DNA from 3 places in the Mesorhizobium sp. WSM4904 genome. Region 3 is predicted to be linked to each of the others. Evidence: riboswitches for the same ligand, from Rfam matches in the RefSeq annotation. Region 3 holds a riboswitch; each other region holds the start of a gene.

Region 1 (6,836 bases), 2.3 Mb from region 3:
CTACCGCCAGCGCAAGGAAACGCTGGTCGAGCGCGTCGCCTGCTCCGACATCGAAACGCCGGGCGGCAAGGCGCAGGTCTTCACCTACACGCTGCCTTGGGATTCCATGCATCATGTCGCGGTCGTCTTCGGCGACATCCGCGACGGCGAGGAGGTGCCGGTGCGCCTGCATTCGGAGGACGTCGTGACCGACGTCTTCGGCACCGGCCACCGCCTGGATCACATCATGAAGGCAATGGGCGAGCGCAAGCGCGGCGTCATCGTCTATCTGCGCGAAGGCTCGGTCGGCGTCGCCCACCAGGAGCGCAGGCGCCCGATGAGCGGCGAGCGCGAGGACCATGAGGAGGCGCGCCGGCGCGAGAGCGAGTGGCGCGAGATCGGCCTTGGCGCCCAGATTCTCAGGGATCTCGGCATCTCCTCGATCAACCTGATCGCCTCGCGGGAGCGCCACTATGTCGGTCTTGAGGGGTTCGGCATCCACATCGCCAAGACCGAGATTCTGTAGCTTTGGAGACTTGAGAATGAGCTTTGAAGCGTATCTTGCCTGCTTCGAGGACGGGCAGGAGGGGTATTTCCCGACGGCTGTCGTAGATGAAGCTTTCGCGCCTTTCATCACCAGCCGCGATGGTGACGTTTGGACGGTTACCTATAGAGACGCTCCTTTGGATCAAACTGAGCTCTATATGAATCTCAATCCAGAAGACTACGCGCAATGTTCCGGATTAACAGTAGTGCGCCCTACAACAAACACCTTGTTGTACGACTCGCTGTTGAAGATTCTACGCGGCACCAATTCTTGTGTCTATTTCCCTGGGGATTGCCCGCCCCTGGTCGCTCGTGCTGAGACCATACCCCATTTGAATCAGGATATGATCGAAACTCTTGGCGAACCGCTCGTTGTCTTAAGCGGTACGGAGATCAGTGACCGGCTGGGGAATTCATAGGTCACCCAGCCGCGATAACCGCTTCACCCCGATCCGCGTCGCAATTCCCCCGTCGCCAGCCGACATTGACCGGCAAGCACTGTGGCCAGGGCAATCGCGCCTGCTGTGACCGATACCCAGAAGCCGTTCTGCGGTCCAAAAGTGTCTACCGTCCAGCCGGCGGCGAAGGAAACCCAGCGCCATGCCGATGCCGATTCCGGTCGTCACCCAGGTGACGCTTCGGTCAGCATCGGCACGTGGCGCTCGATCAGGCCAAAGGCGGTGATGAAGGTCGGCGAGATCGCGACGCCGCTGACGAAGACGGCCAGCGCCAGCGTCGGCACCGTGTCGGTGCTCGGCGATCCGGCGCAATGGCCGAATGCCAACGCCTGCACGGCTTCAATGACCGATCACCTGACTGCGCTGCAGGAAGAGGGGGTGGTCGTTCCCGATCTCGACCCCGAAACCGCGGCGCGGCTCATCAACGGCGCCAGCAGCCAGGCCTCGCAGCGCATCGCCAACTCCAGGGACCCCGAAGCGACGTCGAAGAAGGCGATAGCGGCATTCAAGCAACTGCTCGAAGGCCTGCGCAAAAGCCCCGACCGCACGATCGGGTAACGATATCGCCGGGTTGTGCACCGTTTTGAGGCGGTCACGGCGCCGCCGCAATTGACAATCGCAGACCTGAGCGCATCCTCTCCGGCCATTCTCTTACAGCGCAGCGCGTTCCTTGAACGCGCAAAGGATGCTGTAACACTTTTGATGTTTGCGCATGATCCTTTCCGAAAATCGGTTCCGATTTTCGAGGTCATGCGCGGGGCGGGAGAGTCGGGGCCATGTGGGACTTCAGCATCGGCCGGTCGGTGTCCATCATGATGCGGACATGGCCGTTCATCGTCTTTCGCATGATCGTCTATTTCGGCATCACGGTGGCCTACATCGTGGCGACCGGCACCGGCGCCAGCGTCGGCTACGGCGTAGGCCATATCTCCACCGATCCGGACGGACCGATGTCGTTTGCCCTATGGGGCGGCGTGGTCGGCTTCGGCGTCGTCTCGATCGCCGTCTACTGGATCCGCGAATATATCCTCTACGTTCTCAAGGCCGGCCACATCGCCGTCATGGTCCATCTGATCGATGGCCGCGACGTTCCCGACGGCCAGGGCCAGATCGCCTATGCGAAGGAAGTGGTGACCCAGCGTTTCGCCGAGGCCAACATCCTTTTCGTCGTCGACCAGCTGGTCAAAGGCGCCATCCGCGCCATCACTGGCCTTATCGGCGGTATCGCTGCGTTCCTGCCCATTCCCGGCTTGAGCGGCATCGTCAGCTTCATCAACACGGTCGTCCGCCTGTCGCTGACCTATGTCGACGAGATCATCCTCGGCTACAACATCCGCATCAATTCGAACTCGCCGTTCGAGACCGCCAGGCAAGGCGTCGTGCTCTACGCGCAGAACGGCAAGCATATGGTCAAGAACGCCGTCTGGCTGGCGGTGATCATGTGGGGTGTGTCCTTCGTCATCTTCCTGCTGATGCTGGCCCCGGCAGCCGCCATCCTCTGGGTGATGCCGGGGCAGCTTGCCGGCTGGGCCTTCGTGCTCGCCATCGTCTTCGCCTGGGCTTTCAAGGCTGCCTTCATCGAGCCCTTCGCCATCGCTTCGCTGATGCAGGTCTATTTCGACACCATCGAGGGCCAGGTTCCGAATCCCGACTGGGATCGGCGGCTGGCCGAGGCCTCGTCGAAATTCAGGGAGCTTCGCGACAAGGCGCTCGGCTCCTTCGGCGGCTCGCGCTGGGATTCGCCCCGGGCTGCTTGATCGGCGGCCCCTACGAGGGCAGCCTGATCACGGCTTCGCTCGTTCCTCCGAACCAAGGCGGGCGATCGCCGACTTGAGCTGTGCCTCGCCGGCACCGCAAAAGGTTTCGCTCATCACCAGCTCGGGCAGCGGCAGCCGCTTGCCCCAGCCATGCGCTTCGAGGTCCGGCTTCGGCGCGAATGCCGAGACGCGGCCGACGCAGAGATAGGCGATCGGCGTGACATGCTCGGGGATCGACAAGAGCCGCTTCAACGCCTCGGTTTCGATGATGCTCACCCAACCGACGCCGACGCCTTCGGCGCGCGCCGCCAGCCAGAAATTCTGTACCGCGCAGACGGTGCTGTAGAGGTCCATCTCCGGATTGTGCCAGCGCCCGAGCGGCGAATTCTTCGAGCGCTGTCGGTCGCAGGTGATGCAAAGGTTGAGCGCGCTTTCGCAGATGCCCTCGAGCTTCAGCTTGCGGTAGAGCGCCTGCCGCTCCGCCTCGATCGCCGGCAGTTCCTGCTCGCGCGCGGCCAGAAACAGGTCGCGCACCTGTCGTCGCCTTGCCGCATCGCGGATGACGATGAAGTTCCACGGCTGCATGTAGCCGACCGATGGCGCGTGATGGGCGGCCGTCAGCAGCCGCGCAAGCACGCAATCGTCGAGATCGTCCGAAACAAAATGGCTGCGCACGTCCCGTCTTGTGAACATTGCCCGGTAGACGGCGTCGCGCGCCAATTGGTCAAAGTCGTCGCCGCTCGTGGCGGCCGTTCGTGCCTGCATCGCTTGTCCCCTTGCGATAAGCAGTCTTCCGCCTGACCATGCGGACGACCATGTCTGCCGGGCCGGTCTTCTGGCTCGGGATCGACCCGCATCCGGCGCCTTCCCGTCTAGGACAGTGGCTTTTGCCGGCGCGGTCCCCCTCACAGCGTTGGGCACGCCACGGAATTCAACCGTGTTCCCGATTCTCCCGCGTCGCGGGCACCAGGCAGCGATGGGACCTTATCGTGAAGCGGAAGCCGCGCCAATGCCGCCAGCGACACGGCACGGCGCGATTTTCCCCAATCATTCGGTGCTGGAACATGGCTATCCGGGCGGCAGGTGCCTAGATTAGGGGCCATGGCTACCCGTCTCTACACCCATCCGGTATTTCTGGAACACCTCACGCCGCCCGGCCATCCCGAGCGGCCGGACCGTTTGCGCGCCATCGAACGCGTGCTGGACGACGAGGCTTTTTCGGCCCTCGACCGTGTCAAGGCGCCGGAAGGCGACGAGGCGACGATCCTCTACGCGCATCCGGAGGATTTTGTTGCCCGCATCCGCGCGGCCATTCCCGCGAGCGGTATTGTCTCGATCGATGCCGACACCAGCGCCAGTCCGAAAAGCTGGCAGGCCGCGGTGACGGCGATCGGCGCCGCCAATGCAGCGATAGACGATGTCTTCGAAGGCCGCGCCGCCAATGTCTTCGTTGCCGCCCGCCCGCCCGGCCATCACGCCGAAAAGACCACCGCGATGGGTTTTTGCCTGTTCAACACTGCGGCGATCGCCGCTCGTCATGCGCAGAAGAAGCATCAGGCCGAGCGTGTCGCCATCGTGGACTGGGACGTCCACCACGGCAACGGCACGCAGGACATTTTCTGGGACGATCCGTCGGTGCTCTATTGCTCGACGCACCAGATGCCGCTTTATCCTGGCAGCGGTGCCAAAAGCGAAACCGGCGCAGGCAACATCGTCAACGCGCCGCTTGCGCCGAGCACCGGCAGCGACACGTTCCGCGACGCCTTCCTGTCGCGCGTGCTGCCGTCGATCGATGCATTCAAGCCGGACCTGATCATCATTTCCGCCGGGTTCGATGCGCACCATCGCGATCCGCTGGCCGAGATCAACCTGACCGAGGATGATTTCGACTGGGCGACCGGCCAGCTGATGGATCGCGCCGGGCGCCACAGCGGCAACCGGCTCGTCAGCCTGCTGGAGGGCGGCTACGATCTGCAAGGACTGGCATTTTCGGTCGCCGCCCATGTCGGGCGGCTGATGAAGGGATGAATTATGGCTGATGAAGCTAACGAAGACGTCAAGGCGATGAGTTTCGAACAGGCGCTCGACGCGCTGGAGAAGATCGTCGATGATCTGGAGCGCGGCGATGTCCCGCTCGACCAGTCGATCAGGATCTACGAACGCGGCGAGGCGCTGAAGGCCCACTGCGACCGGCTGCTCAAGGCCGCCGAGGACAAGGTCGAGAAGATCAGACTGTCGCGCGACGGCAAGCCGGTGGGAACGGAGCCGCTCGACGCCGAATAGAACGGAAGCGGTGGGGGAGAGAGAAACAGGCAAGGAGTCCAAGCATGTGCCGAAACATCAAGACCCTGTTCAATTTCGATCCGCCGGCGACCGACGACGAGGTCCATGACGCGGCCTTGCAGTTCGTGCGCAAGCTGAGTGGCTCGACCAAGCCGTCCAAGCGCAACGAGCATGCCTTCCACCACGCCGTCGAGGCGATCGCGGCCGCCGCGCGCGAGCTGCTCGACAGCCTCGAAACCACCCAGCATCCGCGCAATCGCGAGGAAGAGGCCGCCAAGGCGAAAGCCAGGTCCGCGCTCCGCTTCGCCTGAGGTCGTGACATGAGCTTCTTCCCGGGTAACGATCCTGAGGCCGGCGATGCCTTCGCCTGCGACCAGATCGAATTGATGGTCATCCCCAACGCCAAGGACATTGGCGGCTTCGAGGTTCGCCGCGCCTTGCCGACCGCGAAACGCAGGCTGGTCGGACCGTTCATCTTCTTCGACCGCATGGGTCCGGCCATCCTGCGCGCCGGCCATGCGATCGACGTGCGTCCGCATCCGCATATCGGGCTCTCCACCGTCACCTATCTGTTCGACGGCAAGATCAGGCATCGCGATTCGCTCGGCACCGAGATGGTGATCGCGCCGGGCGATGTGAACCTGATGACCGCCGGCCGCGGCATCGTCCATTCGGAACGCACGCCGGAGGAGCTGCGCGGCGCGCCGATGTCGATCTCCGGCCTGCAGACCTGGCTTGCGCTGCCGGACGACCAGGAAGAAATCGCCCCGGTGTTCGCCAACACGTCGGTGATCCGCCTGCCCGAGATCGACGCCGAGGGCGTCGGCGGCCGCGTCGTCATCGGTGAATTTTCCGGCCTGCGCTCGCCGGTCGCGACCGCTTCGGAAACGCTCTACGCCGATCTGCGGCTCGCGGCGGGCGCCAGCGTGAAGATCCCGGCCGATGCCGAGGAGCGCGCCATCTACACGATGGAGGGCGAGGTTTCGATTGCCGGCGACCGCTTCCCGGCCGAGCGGCTTCTGGTGTTCAAACCGGGCGAGGAGATCGTCGTTTCGTCGGAGCGCGGCGCGCATTTCATGCTGTTCGGCGGAGCGTCGCTGGGCTCCAAGCGTTATATATGGTGGAACTTCGTTTCGTCCTCGAAGGAACGCATCGAGCAGGCCAAGGAAGAATGGAAGACAGGCCGCTTCGATATCGTTCCTGGTGATGAGGAAGAATTCATTCCGCTGCCGGAAGGTTAGAGCTGGATGGACATCCTGCGCCAACCGCGTCACTGACACGCATTTACATTCGCTCGCCGGCGGCATATTTCGCGCATGATCAAGGCGCATATTGTGAAGGTTGGAGCAATTCCGGGAAAAGTGTGAAGCGGTTTTCCGTCCGGAATTGCGTGAAACAGAAAAGACAGAGCGGTGCGGTGAAACGGTTAACCGCTCTGATGCAACGTTAAGATTTCAGCAGGCCGCACCAGAGTGAACCCGAAGCCCGATACGCCGCTCCTCGACAAGGTCCGCATCCCCGCGGATTTGCGGGCGCTTGAGGAAAGCGAGCTGCCGCAGCTGGCGACGGAACTTCGCGCCGAGCTGATCGATGCCGTGTCGCACACCGGCGGCCATCTCGGCGCGGGCCTCGGCGTCGTCGAGCTGACGGTTGCGCTGCACTATGTCTTCAACACGCCGGAAGACCGGCTGATCTGGGATGTCGGCCACCAGGCCTATCCGCACAAGATCCTGACCGGCCGCCGCGACCGCATCCGCACGCTCCGCCAGGAGGGTGGTCTCTCCGGATTCACCCGGCGGGCAGAGAGCGAATA
Region 2 (6,836 bases), 1.3 Mb from region 3:
GTCCTCCGTGCTGATCAGCCGGCAATGGACGAGCCCGGAAGAGAACCCGATCTCCGTTATGCTCTCGGTCCTCGACCAGGGCCATTCGCTGATCATCTTCCCGGAAGGCACGCGCAACATGAGCGACGAGCTGCTGCCGTTCCGCTCAGGGCTCTACAACCTGTCGATGGCGCGGCCCGATGTCGAATTGATCCCGTGCTGGATCGAGAACATGTCGCGCGTGCTGCCCAAGGGCCAGTTCCTGCCGGTGCCGCTGCTTTGCCGCGTCGTCTTCGGCGCGCCGGTGGCGGTGGCGCCGGGCGAGGAACGCCGCGCCTTCCTCGAGCGCGCCCGCGCAGCACTTCTGGCGCTCAATCCGCGCCCCGACCGAGACGATTGATGCGCCACGAAATCAGCATTCTCATTGTCGGACTCTTCGTGGTGCTGACCACCGCCAGCGCCACCGCCGCCATGTTGTCGGCGCGCGCGCCGAAGCCGCTGAGCGCGACGCTCGTCAACCTCACGCAGCGCATCAACGCCTGGTGGGTGATGGTGGCGCTGATGACGGTCGCCTTCTTCTTCGGCCGCTACGGCATGACCATCCTGTTCGCACTGATCTCGTTCGCGGCGCTGCGCGAATTCGTGACGCTGACGCATAGCCGCCGCAGCGACCATTGGGTGCTGCTCGGCATGTTCGGCATCGTCATTCCGTTCCAGTACTGGCTGGTGTGGACGGCCTGGTACGGCCTGTTCGTCATCTTCATCCCGGTCTACTGCTTCCTGCTGATGCCGGCGATCACGGCGCTGCATGGCGATACCGGGCGCTTCCTGGAGCGCGTGTCGGCGCAGCAATGGGCGATTATGATCTCGGTCTACTGCGTCAGCCATGTCCCTGCCCTGCTGACGCTCAACGTGCCGGGCTTCGAGGGCCGCAATCTCCTGCTCATCGCCTTCCTGATCATCGTCGTGCAGGGCAGCGACGTGCTGCAGTACATTTTCGGCAAGCTGTTTGGAAAACACCGCTTCTCACCCAACGTCTCGCCGTCGAAGACCTGGGAGGGCCTGATCGGCGGGCTGGTCGCGTCGAGCCTGCTCGGCGCGCTGCTCTCCTTCATCACACCGTTCTCGCCGCTGCAGGCTTCGGCCGTCGCGTTCGTCGCCTGCACGATGGGCTTCCTCGGCGGGCTCGTCGCCTCGGCCATCAAGCGCGACCAGGGGGTCAAGGACTGGGGCCACCTGATCGAGGGCCATGGCGGCATGCTCGACCGGACCGACAGCCTGGTCTTCGCCGCGCCGATCTTCTTCCACATCGTGCGCTATTTCTGGACGGTGTGATCGCCGGCGAACTAAAGGCGGTTGCGCATCAGCAGCGTGACGACGAAGAAGGCGCCGAGCGAACTGGTGATGATGCCGATCGGCAGTTCCTGCAGCGGCAGCAGCGTGCGGGCCAAGAGATCGCTGGCCAGGAGCAGGATCGCCCCGAACAGCGCGCAGATCGCTATCAGGGGCCGATGCAGCGGACCGGCCAGCGGCCGGGCGAGATGCGGGATCATCAGGCCGACGAAGCCGATGACGCCGGCCACGGCAACGAGGATCGCGGTGGCCAAAGCCGCGATGAGGAACGTGGTCTTGCGCATCCTCGCCACCGGCACGCCGAGGCTTTCGGCAGCGCTTTCGCCGGCGAGGAAGGCATCGAAGCGGCGGTGGTTCCACAGGCCATAGGCGAGGATAATGGCGGCGCCGAGCGCCGCCAGGCCGATATTGTCCCAGCGGGCGAGACCCAGCCCGCCCATGGTCCAGAACAGCACCGAATGGGCGGCGCGCTGGTCACCGGCGAAGACGAGGTAGTTGGTTAAGGCGGTGAACATGAAGGAAACGGCGAGCCCGGCGAGGATCAGCCGCTCGGGCCCTTGCCCTCTCACCCGCGACACGAGCAGAAGCACGATAGCCGCCGCCAGTATGCCGCCGGTGAAGGCCGCCACCGGCAAGGTCCAGATGCCGAAACTGTCGCCGAAGATGGTGATGACCGAGACCGCGCCGGCGGCGGCGCCCGAGGAGAGGCCGAACAGGAACGGGTCGGCGAGGTCGTTGCGGGTGACGGTCTGCAGCAGCGCGCCGACGACACCGAGGCCGGCGCCAACGGAGATCGCCAGCAGCGTGCGCGGCAGCCTGAGGTCGACGACGATGCCGCCGACAGGTCCCGGCACGGCCTGGCCGTTCAGACCGGCCGCACGCGCCAGGGCGCCGAAAACCTCGCGAAGCGGTATCAGCGTCGAGCCATAGGCGATCGACAGCAGTGCGAGCGCGACCAGAAGGATCGCGCCCAGCGTCATGGCGAGGGTGAATGGCCTCTTGTGCAAGTCTAGAACGCTTCCGGATGCATGGCCCTGGCGATCTTGCCGATCGCCTCGATGTTGGCGGGTCCGGGCGTCAGCTCGGCGTAGCGCAGAGCCACGAAGCGCTCGTTCCTGACCGCGTCGGTCTCCTTCATTGCCGGATGCGCCTTGAGAAAATCGAGCAGCTTCCGATAGCCGCCGCCATCTTGGTAGTCGAGCAGGATGAGGAATTGCGGATTGCGCGAAGCGACCGTCTCCCAGTCGGTGTTGCCCCAGCTCGTTTCCATGTCGGCCATGATGTTTTCGCCGCCCGCGGCGGCGATCATGGCGTTGGGGATGGCGAACTTGCCGGCGGTGAAGGGCTTGTCCTCGCCGGAGTCGTAGAGGAACACGCGCGTGCCCTTACGGTCGCCCACCTTGGCGGTGATGTCGGCGAGCTCGGCCTTCCAGCCGGCGACCAGCTTATCCGCCTCGGCCTCCTTGCCGAAGATCTTGCCCAGCTTCTCGACATCGCCAAAGAGCAGGTCCATCGAGGCGGCGGGCCGGTTCTTGTCGAGATGGACGCAGCTCTCGGTCAGCACCAGCGTCTTGATGCCGTGCGGGGCGAGCGTGTCGGGCGTGACCTCGCCGCCCGGCTTCATGCCGTAGTACCAGCCGGCGAAGAAGAAATCGGGCTCGACGGCGACGAGGTTTTCCAGCGTCGGATATTTCGGCGCGAGCTCCGGAATAGACCCTTGCTCGGCCTTGAATTCGGGGCCGACCTTGTACCAGCCGGTGATGCCGGTGAGCCCGACGATCGACGGCTGCAGCTTCAGCGCGAAAGCCATCTCGGCCATGTTGAGGTCCTGGATGACGGCGCGCTTCGGCGGGGCGTCGAAGGTGAGCGGCTTGCCGCAACTGTCGACGGTGACCGGGAAGGCAACAGCCGCCGAGGCGAAAAGCGACAAGGCAAGGGACGGCACGAGGCGTTTCATCGGAAGATTGCTCCTTGTTTGGACGGTTCAGGCTGACGAGGAAGCGCGACCGGCAAGGTCGAAGACGGTGAGCTCGCGATCCTCGGTCGGGTGCTGCAGATGCAGCACGTCGATGCCGAACACCTCGCGGATGAGCGGCTGCGCCAGCGCCTGGCGCGGCGGCGCCAGCGCGTGCAGCCGGGCGTTGCTCATCACCGCGACACGGGTGGCGAAGGGCGCCACCAGAGCGAGATCATGCAGCACGGCGACGACGGTCATGCCGAAGCCGGCCACCAGGTCGAGCAGCTCGCCGCGGGCGCGCGGATCGAGGTGGTTGGTCGGCTCGTCGAGGAACAGGATTTTCGGCTCCTGCGCGATAGCGCGGGCGAGCTGCGCGCGCTGGCGTTCGCCGCCGGACAGCGAGCCGATGGTGCGCGCGAGCAGCGGCAAGAGCCCGGTCCGCCGCAGCGCTTCGACGACGATGTCGCGGTCGTCGCGCCGGCGCCTCAGGCCGGCGTGCGGGACGCGGCCAAGCTCGACATAGTCGATGACGGCAAGTCGCGGATCCGGCTGGTCCGTCTGGCCGACGACGGCGATGCTGAGGGCGCGCTCGGCCGCTGCGATCCTGTCCAGCCGGCGTCCGGCCAGCCGTACCTCGCCGCGGCTCGGCGACAGAGCGCCGCACAGCATGCGCAGCAGCGTCGTCTTGCCGGCGCCGTTGGGGCCGACGATGGCCAGCCGCTCGCCCGCCGCCAGCGACAGGCTGACATTGTCGACCAGCGCGCGGCCGTTGGCCGTCGCGCCGAGGCCATGGGCTTCGAGGACCGGCGGCATCACGAGCCAAGCCCCGCCAGGTTGCCCGGATGGTATTTCCCGGCCGCATATCCGATGGCTTGATGGATATGATCGATGGAGCCGTCCAGCATTCCGTCACTCTCCAAAAATGGCGACGGAAGGATGCTGGACGAGCCGGCCGACAAGACCGGTGCCCGCGTCTCCTCCCGGCACACCCCGTCCGGTCAACTCGTGTCGATGGCAGGTCTCCTGGCTCGCGGGTCGTTGCGCCATCCGCCTTCCCAGCCTTGCCGGCCAGTGGCGTTCGGATGGAGCTCGCCGCTCACAGTTGCGGGGGCAGCCACGGCCTCGACCCGAAGCAGGTCTCACCGTGTTCCCTTTTCACCCCTCGCCTTGCGGCTCGGGGACCATGACGCCACCATCGTAGGTTGTCCGCGCGCGAGTCGCAACGGGCCGCCGCGCATCCCCTCACTACAGCTGCCATTTTGTTCTCCCTTCGTTATGTAATAACGTTACGCACTAGAGAATGCCGCCTTCGTTTGTCAACATCGTTTCGACTTCGCTCACCGCGCAATTTCGATCAAACTGGCTGTCGGCGCGGTGGCTAGTGTCACCCCGCCAAATGCGAGGAGCCATGAACCCGACCGAGAAAGCGCTGTGGTTTGTCGAAAGCCGTCTGCCCGATGCGATTTCGCTCGACGATGTCGCGGCAAGCAGCGGCGTGTCGCGCTTCCATGTGACGCGCGCCTTCGGCGCCGCGACCGGACGGTCGGTGATGGGCTACGTGCGGGCGCGCCGGCTCAGCGAAGCGGCGCGCAAGCTTGCGGGCGGCGCGCCCGACATCCTGTCGGTCGCGCTCGATGCCGGCTACAACTCGCATGAGGCTTTCACGCGGGCTTTCCGCGAGCAGTTCGGCACCACGCCGGAACTGGTGCGCGCGCAGGGCTCGACCCAAAATCTCGACCTCGTGGAGCCTATCCTGATGGACAGTTCATTTCTCGCCGCACTCGAACCGCCGCGCTTCGAGACCAGCCGGCCCTTCCTCATCGCCGGTCTCGGCGAGCGCTACAGCTGCGAGAGCAGCGCCGGCATCCCGATGCTGTGGCAGCGCTTCGGCCCCTATATCGGCCACATTCCCGGCGAGGTCGGCGACGTCGCCTACGGCGTCTGCGTCAATGGCGACGATGCCGGCAATTTCGACTACATCGCCGGTGTCGAGGTGAGCGATTTCTCCGACCTGCCCAAGGAGTTCTTCCGGGTGCGGGTGCCGGCGCAGAAATACGCGGTGTTCACGCATCGCGAGCACATCTCGACCATCCGCCGCACCGTCAACACGATCTGGAACAAATGGCTGCCGGCCTCGGGACACGAGATCGCCGACGCCCCGGAATTCGAGCGCTACGGGCCGGAATTCGATGCACGCAGCGGCAATGGCGGGCTGGAAATCTGGGTGCCCGTGAAGGGCTGAGGCGCCTTCCCTTCTCCCCTTGCGGGAGAAGGTGGATTGGCGCGCAGCGCCAAGACGGATGAGGGGTGTTCCAGCGGAGTGAGACGCCGGCGTTCCCTGGAACACCCCTCATCCGACCGAGCTTCGCTCGGCCACCTTCTCCCACAAGGGGAGAAGGAAGAGGCTACAGCTCCAGATTCCAGGTCTGGCCGACCAGATCCTTGCCGAAGGAATGGTGGCGTTCTTCCTCGACCAGCTTGAAGCCCGCCGCCTGGTAGATGCGGCGAGCCGAGCCCAGTATGTCGTTGGTCCACAACGTCAGCGTCTTGTAGCCCTTGGCGCGCGCGAAGGCGATGCACTCGTCGACCAGCCGCCGGCCGATGCCCAAGCCGCGCGCCGAGGGCTCGACATAGAGCAGCCTGAGCTTCGCCACCTTGGGCGATTTGCGGACAACGAAGACCGAGCCGACCACCTCGCCTTCGCGTTCGGCGATCCAGCTGCGCTCCCATTGCGGGACGAAATTCTTGACGAACTCGCCGAGGATCTCGGCGACCAGCGCTTCGTAGGTCTCGTCCCAGCCATATTCCTGCGCGTAGAGCAGGCCCTGGCGGTGCGTGACCCAACCGATGTCGCCGACCTGCAGCGGCCGCAAGATATAGGGCACCTTGGGTTCGGGTTTGTCGCCGAGCAGGTCCTGCACGGTCCGCATCGCCTTGACCAGGCGCTCCTGGTCGGCCGGCGCCAGACGATCGAGCAGCGCGCGTACCTGATTGTGCGAATCCTGGTTGAGCGGCGCGAAGGCTTCCCTGCCTGCCTTGGTCAGCGCGATCGGCGAGCGCCGCGCATCGGCCTCCGAAGCGGCGCGCTCGACCAGGCCGCGCTCCTCGAACTTCTTCAGCAGCCGGCTGACATAGCCTGGGTCGAGGCCAAGGTCGCGCACCAGATCGCTGGCGACGAGGCCGTCGCGGTGGGCAAGCTCGTAAAGCACCCGCGCCTCGGTCAGCGAAAAGCTGCTCTTCAGCCAGCCCTCGTCGAGCACGCCGATCTGCCGGGTATAGAAGCGGTTGAAGGCTCGCACCGCATCGATGCGTTCCTTGCCAGGATGGTCGTGGATGGTCATAGGAGTTCCTCCTGTCGCGGACAGGATCAATCATTTAGTTGACTGAGTCAATAAATAGGCGAGCGGGACATTACACAACTTCGTCATTCCAGGGCGGAGCAAGGAGCGAAGCGACGCGCGCAGACCCTGGAATCCATGCCGTGACTTTAGAGCCTCACAACGGTGCAGACCTTGGGGCTGGAGCACCAGCGTAGGCTGTCCTTCGT
Region 3 (6,836 bases):
GGGCCGTGGCGCATCTGGCCGGCGATGAAGCGCGGGTTGATGGCACGCGCCCGCACCACGCGGGACACCGCTTCACTGACCGAGCGCGGCTTCGGCTTCTTCGGATCGGTCGTGTCGAGCACGATGACGTCGGCATTCCTGCCAAGGGCAGCAAGCGCGGCCGAAAATCCGCCGATAAAGGCGACGTCGGCCGAGCCTTCGAGGATGTCGCGCCCCGGATCATCGCCGGTATGGACGAGAAGATCGGCCTCGGCGATGCGGCCCTCGAAAGCGCCGGGTGCCGCAACCGCTTCGCCGTCGGCGCCGCCATAGGCGTGCGAGGTGGCCTCGAGATAGGCGCGGCCGATCTCCTCGCGCGCCCCCCATTCGCCGCGCGACAGCAATTCCTCGACGCCCGCGCCGTAGGTTCCTGGCGAGGTGCCGAAAATGCGCGGGCCGACCTTGCCCCGAGCGCGGGTCGTTGCAGCGAGGGGATTTTCGGTATCGTCCTCGTCGCGGCTCGCAACCGCGTTGGCGGCGGCGTCTATCAGCGCGATCTGGGTCGGGAACATGTCACGGAACAGGCCTGAAATGCGCCAAGTGACGTCGACGCGCGGGCGGCCGAGCGTCGCCGGCGGCAGCACCTCGATACCGGTGACGCGCCCGGTCGCGGCATCCCATTGCGGCCGGCAGCCCATCAGCGCCAGGCCTTGCGCGATCTCCTCGCCGCCCGTGCGCAAAGAGGCCGAGCCCCAGAGGTCGATGACCAGCGAACGGGGCCAGTCGCCATGGCTCTGCATGTAGCTCCGCACGACTTCTTCCGCCGCCGCCTGGCCAAGATCATAGGCGGTCGGCGTCGGCATGGTGCGCGGGTCGGAGGTGAAGAGGTTGCGGCCGGTGGGCAGCACGTCGGAACGGCCGCGCGCCGGCGCGCCGGCCGGGCCTGCCCTGACGTGGCGGCCGTCGAGAGCGGCGAGCAAGGCAGCCTTTTCGGCCGCCGCGCTTTGCTGGCGCAGCGGATCTGCTTCGTCTTGCGGCGCGCGGCCGTAGACATGCAGCCCGTCCTTCACCGCGAAATCCTTGAGGTCGCAAAGCCAGGCGTCGATGCGGCGCAGCGCTTCGTCCGGCGCATCAGTGCCGGCAACGCCAGCCTCCGCCGCAAGACCGGACTTCTGTGCGGTCTCGACGATCAGCTTCGCCAGCCGATCGCGGCGGCGACGGTCGAGCCCGTCGGCCTGGGCGTATTCGTCGACAAGACGCTCGAGGCGCTGCTGTGCTTCGTCCAGACCGGCGCCGGTGAGCGGCGGCGGCAGATGGCCGAGCGTGACGGCCGAGATGCGGCGCTTGGCCTGTGCCGCCTCGCCGGGATTGGAGACGATGAAGGGATAGACGACCGGCAGCGAGCCGGTGACGATCTCCGGAAAGCAGGTGTCGGAGAGCGCGACCGTCTTGCCCGGCAGCCACTCCAGCGTGCCGTGCGCGCCGACATGGACGATTGCGTGCACGCCGAGCGATTTCTGCAGCCAGAGGCCAAAGGCGATGAGCTCGTGGCGCGGGGGCAGCGTCGGGTCGTGGTAATCGGCGCGGCGGTCGGCGGAACGGCCGCGGTCGGGGGCGAGAGCGACGGTGACGTTGCCGAAGGTCGCGGCGCGGAAGGGGAAGCCTGGCGAGGTGCCTGCCTGCAAAGCACGGCGTTCTGTCGCGCCCCCCTCTGTCCTGCCGGACATCTCCCCCACACCGGGGGAGATCAGCAGTTCGGACGCTGGCTTCCCCCTTGCAACGTTTGTGATTGGCGAAAGCGCAGGCGATAGCTCAATCTCCCCCCTCGTGAGGGAGATGTCCGGCAGGACAGAGGGGGGCGCATTGACGTGATCTTCGTCGTTGGCCTTTCCCCATGCCGCCTCCAGCGTATCGCGCGCCGGCTCCGGCAGTTCGACCGAAAAGGCTAGGTATTCCTCCAAAGAAACGCCGTGCCCACCCACCTCCAGCGCATCCAGCAACGCGCGCGGCGATTGCGGAATCCCATCAACCGCATAGCCTTGTTCCTTCAGGTCATGCAGCATGGCGAGCACGCTCGACGGCACGTCAAGCCCGACGGCATAGCCTGTACGCCCGGGTGCGCTCGGGTAGTCCGGGATCAGGATCACCAGCTTGCGCTCGGCCCGCTCAGTCTGCCGCAGGCGAACGAAGGCCGCGACGCGCTTGGCGACCTGCGCGACCCGATCGGCCTCCGGCCGGTTGGCGAAGGCGCGGAAGGCGAGCGCCGGATCGGTTTCAACCTCGCCCTTGAAGGCGATCGCGCCGGCCAGGATGCGGCCGTCGAGCTCCGGCAGCACGACATGCATGGCAAGGTCGGCGGGCGCCAGGCCGCGCTGGTTCTTCTCCCAGATCTCGCGCCTCGTCGTGGCGACGATGACCTGGAATACAGGCACGCCGGCGCGGTCGAAGAGCGTTTCTGCGCCCGGCTCGGCGCCGGAGGCGAAGGCGGTGGCGGTGATGATGGCGGCAGGGTTCAGCGAGGTGAAAGCGGTTTCGACAAAGGCCAAGGACGCCGGATCCTTGAGGCTGGAAACGAAGATCGGCGCTGGAGTCATGCCTTGCAGCCTCAACGCTTCCGCGAGAGCGTCGATCGGCGCGACGTCGGCTGCCAGCAGCATCGAGCGGTAGAAGAGGATGGGGACAACAGGAGCGTTGACGCTGTCGGCGTCGCGTTCCGTCACACCCCCCTCTGTCCTGCCGGACATCTCCCCCGCAAGGGGGGAGATTGAGCTGTCGTCGACGATTTCGCCAATCGCAGATGCTGCCAAAGATTCTGTTGTTGAGTTAGCAGAAGAGGCGCCGGGGCTGGTGACGGCTGATCTCCCCCCTTGCGGGGGAGATGTCCGGCAGGACAGAGGGGGGTGCGAAGGAACGCCGACATCAATGAACTCAGGCTTCTCCACAACCCCCAATCCAGCTCGATAATACCCCGCCTTCGGCACCTTAACCGGCTCGGTCACCACCGCATCCGACCCAGCCAGTCGGGCCAATCTCCGCACCAACACAGCCATATTGGTCGGGCCGCCTTCGCGGAAATAGCCGAGTAAGGCGTCGAGCTCGGCGCGCGGCAGCGTCGAGCCTTCGATCAGGCGCTGATCCTTGTCATGGCTTTCGCCCGGCAGCAGCGCCAGCTTGATGTTTCGTTCGCGTGCGACCGCCGCAAGCTGGTCGCAGCCGTAGCGCCACCAGTCGTAACCGCCGAGAATGCGGACCAGGACGATCTTGGCATGGCGGGCGACGCTGTCGATCCAGAGATCGACCGACATCGGGTGGCGCAGGTCGCGAAGGGCAGCAAGCCGCATCGAGGGCAGTCTTTCAGCGTCCGCCTTCCAGGCGGCGGCGAGGCCGGCAAGGTCGCTGTCGGTGAAGGACAGCGCCACGACATCCGCAGGCGTCTGCCTGAGGTCGATCGGCTCGGCGAGATCGTCGAGCGAGGCGGATGTCGTGGTGAGGATATGCATCGCTTTTCGTGTTGGGCTTTTCGTGCTTGCCTCAGCCGGCGAGGATACGCTCGACCGCTGGGCGATTCAGCCCCTTGAGGCCGATGACGACGAGCCGCGAGCGGCGATCGTCCGCAGCCGTCCAGGCGCGGTCGTAATAGTGATTGACGCGCGGGCCGACGGCCTGCAGCAGCAGCCGCATCGGCTTGCCGCCGACCTCGACGAAGCCTTTCACGCGCAGCACGTTTTCCTGCTCGGCGGCGAGGGCGACGCGTTTTGCCAGCTCGTCCGGATGCGAGATCGACGGGATATCAATGACGAAGGAGTCGAAATCGTCATGCTCGTGGTCGAGCTCGTCGTCGTGATGCGTCTTGCGGTTCTCGATGTCGTCCTCGACGGCAAGGCCGAGGCCGAGCAGGACCGACGGATCGACCTTGCCGTGCGTCGTCGGCACCACCTTCACGGCACGCGCCACATGCTCGCCGATGACGGCGTTGGCGCGCTCCGAGCCCGCCGCGTCCATCAGGTCGCTCTTCGACAGGATGATCAGGTCGGCGCAGGCGATCTGGTCCTCGAACACCTCCTCGACCGGATCGTCATGATCGAGGGAATCGTCGGCGGCGCGCTGCGCCTGGAGCGCGTCCATGTCGGAGGCGACGCGGCCACCGGCCAACGCCGGGCCGTCGACCACGGCAATGACGCCGTCGACGGTGACGCGGCTCTTGACCGTCGGCCACTGAAAGGCCTGAACCAGCGGCTTCGGCAGCGCCAGGCCGGAGGTTTCGATCAGGATGTGGTCGACCTTCGGCGAGCGCGACAGGATCTGGTCGAGCGCCGGCACGAAATCGTCCGCCACGGTGCAGCAGATGCAGCCATTGGCGAGCTCGACGATGTTCTCCTCCGGGCAGGTGTCGATGCCGCAGCCCTTCAGGATCTCGCCGTCGATGCCGACTTCGCCGAACTCGTTGACGATGATCGCCAGCCGCTTGCCCTTGGCGTTTTCGAGCAGGTTGCGGATCAGCGTCGTCTTGCCGGCGCCGAGGAAGCCGGTGACGACGGTGCACGGAACACGGGAAACGGAAGCGTTCATGGTCAGTCCTTCAGGAGATCGAGAGGCGGGATACGAGCAACCAGGCCGCGTTTGAGGGAATCAGGCCGGCCGCGCCACGGGATGAGGCCATCGGTCGACGTGGCGAAGAGCTTCGCGCCGGCGACGAGGTCGGCGCCGCTGGTCGTTTCCAGGTCGCCGAAGACATAGCTCCAGCAGCCGTCGCGCAAAAGCGCGGCGCTCAGGCGGCGCTTGCAATTGCCGAGGCATTCGACAGTGCGGATGCGGATATCCTGGCCCGACGCTGCGCTGCGCGTGTCCTCGGCCAGCAGGGCGCCGGCGCGCGGATGCGCGTCCGAACCGCTCTCGCCGCGGCAGGACGAGCAGACGATGACGGTCACGCCGGCCAACGCGTCGGACTCGGACGAAATGTCCGCACTGCTTGCCGGGAAACTGCCGTTGCGATCCAAAACCAGGCTCCTTGCCCGGAAAACCCGCCGGGCGTTCGGATACTTAAAGTCTCAGACGGCAGGTCTCCTGGCTCGCGGGTCATCGCCTTCTCGTGCCGCCTTCCCGGGGACATCCCAGTGGTTTTCGGCTGAGGCTCGTCGCTCACAGTTGCGGGGACAGCCGCGGATTTGGAATTTTTCAACTCCGCACCGCATTCCCTCTTGGCTCCTCCCTTTGCCGGGAGGAGACCGTCTGGGTCAGGATTTAGGCTTACGACTATGCGCCTGTCAACGCGCGGCTACGACACCCGGATGTCGGCCAGCGCCGGTCCAAGGTCGCCGGCTGGCGTCACCTCGATCGCCTCCAGGCCGAGCCAGGATTGCATCTGCTTCAGCTCTTCGAGCAATTGGGCAGCCGTTTCGGGCGGAGCGCCGGCTTCAGCATAGGCGGCGTGGACGCGCAGCACGCTGGCCGGGCGATCGGCCCGCAAGTCGACACGCGCGACGATCCGGTCGCCGAGCAGGAAGGGCAGCACGTAATAGCCGTATTGGCGCTTTTCGGCCGGCGTGTAGATCTCGATGCGGTAGCGGAAGTCGAAGAGCTTTTCCGTCCGCGTGCGCTCGAAGACGACGGGGTCGAACGGGGCGAGCAGCGCGCGCGCCTCGACCCTGCGCGGGAGGCGGGCGTCCTTGTGGAGATAGGCGATCTTGTCCCAGCCTTCGACCCGCACCGGCAGCAACTCGCCGGCCTCGACCAATTCCTCGATCCTGTCTTTGGTGTCGCCGGGTGCCAGACGAAAGTAGTCGCGCAGGTCGCCATAGGTGGCGATGCCATGGGCGCGGGCGGAAATGCGCAGCAATTCGCGATGCGCGTCCTCGACCGAGGGTACAGGCAGGTCGAGCACGGCCTGCGGCAAAACGCGCGCGGGCAGGTCGTAGTAGCGCTCGAAGCCGCGCCGGTAAGCGGTGGTGATGCGTCCGGCCCAGAACAGCCATTCGAAGGCGTGCTTGGCCTCGCTCCAGCCCCACCAGCCGCCATTGCCCTTGTGGCCCTCGATGTCGGAGGCGGCGATCGGCCCGCGTTCTGCGACTTCTTTATAGATCTCGTCGATCATCGTCTTGCGCTCACGACCCCATTTGGCGAGGCCGAGATACATTTCCTCGCCGCGTTCGGCGCGCTGCATGCGCCAGCGCAGGAGCGGATAGGTCTCGACCGGCAGGAACGACGCCTCGTGCGCCCAATATTCGAAGATGGCGCGCTTGCGGGTCACGGCTGCATTGTCCAGCAGCGCAAGCGGGTAGGGGCCGAGGCGCGAATAGAGCGGCATGTAATGGGCGCGCACCACCGCGCTGACGGAATCGATCTGCAGCAGGCCGGTCCGGGAGAGCACGCGGGCGAGGTGCCGGCGGTTGGGCTCGCCGCCCGGACGAGGGTCCGTAAAACCCTGCGCGCCGAGCGCGATGCGCCTTGCCATGCGAAGAGAGATTTTTTCCTTCATCAGGTGCCTTTGCCTCGATCCGTTTACCTGATTTCCAGCCGGTGATTCCAGCCATGCTAGCAGGCAAATGGCGGGAGATATGTCAGGAGAGAAAAGTGGAGTAAAAAGTGAAGGAAATCAAACAGGAGCGGATCGGACCAGTTTCTTCCGATATGGCGTCCAGCGCCGGATTTTGAACAAGGTTTGACTTGCGTCGCCGAAACCGCTGCGCTAACCCTCGCCGCGTTGCAGCATGGGCCCCTTTAAAACGGTTCAGCGGTTAAACTGTCACGCTTCCGCATTAGAGTCCGTTGCTGTAATCAAAGTGAACTGGCCCGCCAAAGGAAAGTCGCCGCATGAGCGCACTCCTAAGTTCGTATCTGCCCATCGTCCTCTTCATCGC

Evidence for each region. Region 3 has a riboswitch for cobalamin ahead of QAZ47_RS17090 (DUF1636 family protein). Riboswitches for the same ligand answer to the same signal wherever they lie in the genome.
Region 1: linked by a shared signal. The riboswitch ahead of bluB (5,6-dimethylbenzimidazole synthase) and the one ahead of QAZ47_RS17090 (DUF1636 family protein) in region 3 are both predicted to bind cobalamin.
Region 2: linked by a shared signal. The riboswitch ahead of QAZ47_RS23295 (ABC transporter ATP-binding protein) and the one ahead of QAZ47_RS17090 (DUF1636 family protein) in region 3 are both predicted to bind cobalamin.

Annotation. Positions count from the first base shown of each region.
Region 1 is NZ_CP121354.1:5,869,858-5,876,693, reverse strand. It holds gene ribB (3,4-dihydroxy-2-butanone-4-phosphate synthase) at 1-505, shown strand, start outside; gene QAZ47_RS28565 (hypothetical protein) at 522-944, shown strand; partial or broken gene QAZ47_RS32165 (MFS transporter) at 946-1,270, opposite strand; partial or broken gene QAZ47_RS32160 (TetR/AcrR family transcriptional regulator) at 1,272-1,541, shown strand; gene QAZ47_RS28555 (hypothetical protein) at 1,760-2,740, shown strand; gene bluB (5,6-dimethylbenzimidazole synthase) at 2,768-3,505, opposite strand; cobalamin riboswitch at 3,548-3,726, opposite strand; gene QAZ47_RS28545 (histone deacetylase family protein) at 3,842-4,768, shown strand; gene QAZ47_RS28540 (exodeoxyribonuclease VII small subunit) at 4,772-5,023, shown strand; gene QAZ47_RS28535 (DUF2277 domain-containing protein) at 5,068-5,334, shown strand; gene QAZ47_RS28530 (pirin family protein) at 5,344-6,264, shown strand; gene dxs (1-deoxy-D-xylulose-5-phosphate synthase) at 6,496-6,836, shown strand, end outside.
Region 2 is NZ_CP121354.1:4,850,113-4,856,948, forward strand. It holds gene QAZ47_RS23275 (lysophospholipid acyltransferase family protein) at 1-379, shown strand, start outside; gene QAZ47_RS23280 (phosphatidate cytidylyltransferase) at 379-1,314, shown strand; gene QAZ47_RS23285 (iron ABC transporter permease) at 1,326-2,312, opposite strand; gene QAZ47_RS23290 (ABC transporter substrate-binding protein) at 2,342-3,289, opposite strand; gene QAZ47_RS23295 (ABC transporter ATP-binding protein) at 3,317-4,105, opposite strand; cobalamin riboswitch at 4,285-4,490, opposite strand; gene QAZ47_RS23300 (AraC family transcriptional regulator) at 4,698-5,531, shown strand; gene QAZ47_RS23305 (helix-turn-helix domain-containing GNAT family N-acetyltransferase) at 5,695-6,630, opposite strand.
Region 3 is NZ_CP121354.1:3,586,237-3,593,072, forward strand. It holds gene cobN (cobaltochelatase subunit CobN) at 1-3,479, opposite strand, end outside; gene cobW (cobalamin biosynthesis protein CobW) at 3,511-4,548, opposite strand; gene QAZ47_RS17090 (DUF1636 family protein) at 4,551-4,976, opposite strand; cobalamin riboswitch at 5,016-5,224, opposite strand; gene QAZ47_RS17095 (winged helix-turn-helix domain-containing protein) at 5,255-6,454, opposite strand; gene QAZ47_RS17100 (NADH-quinone oxidoreductase subunit A) at 6,790-6,836, shown strand, end outside.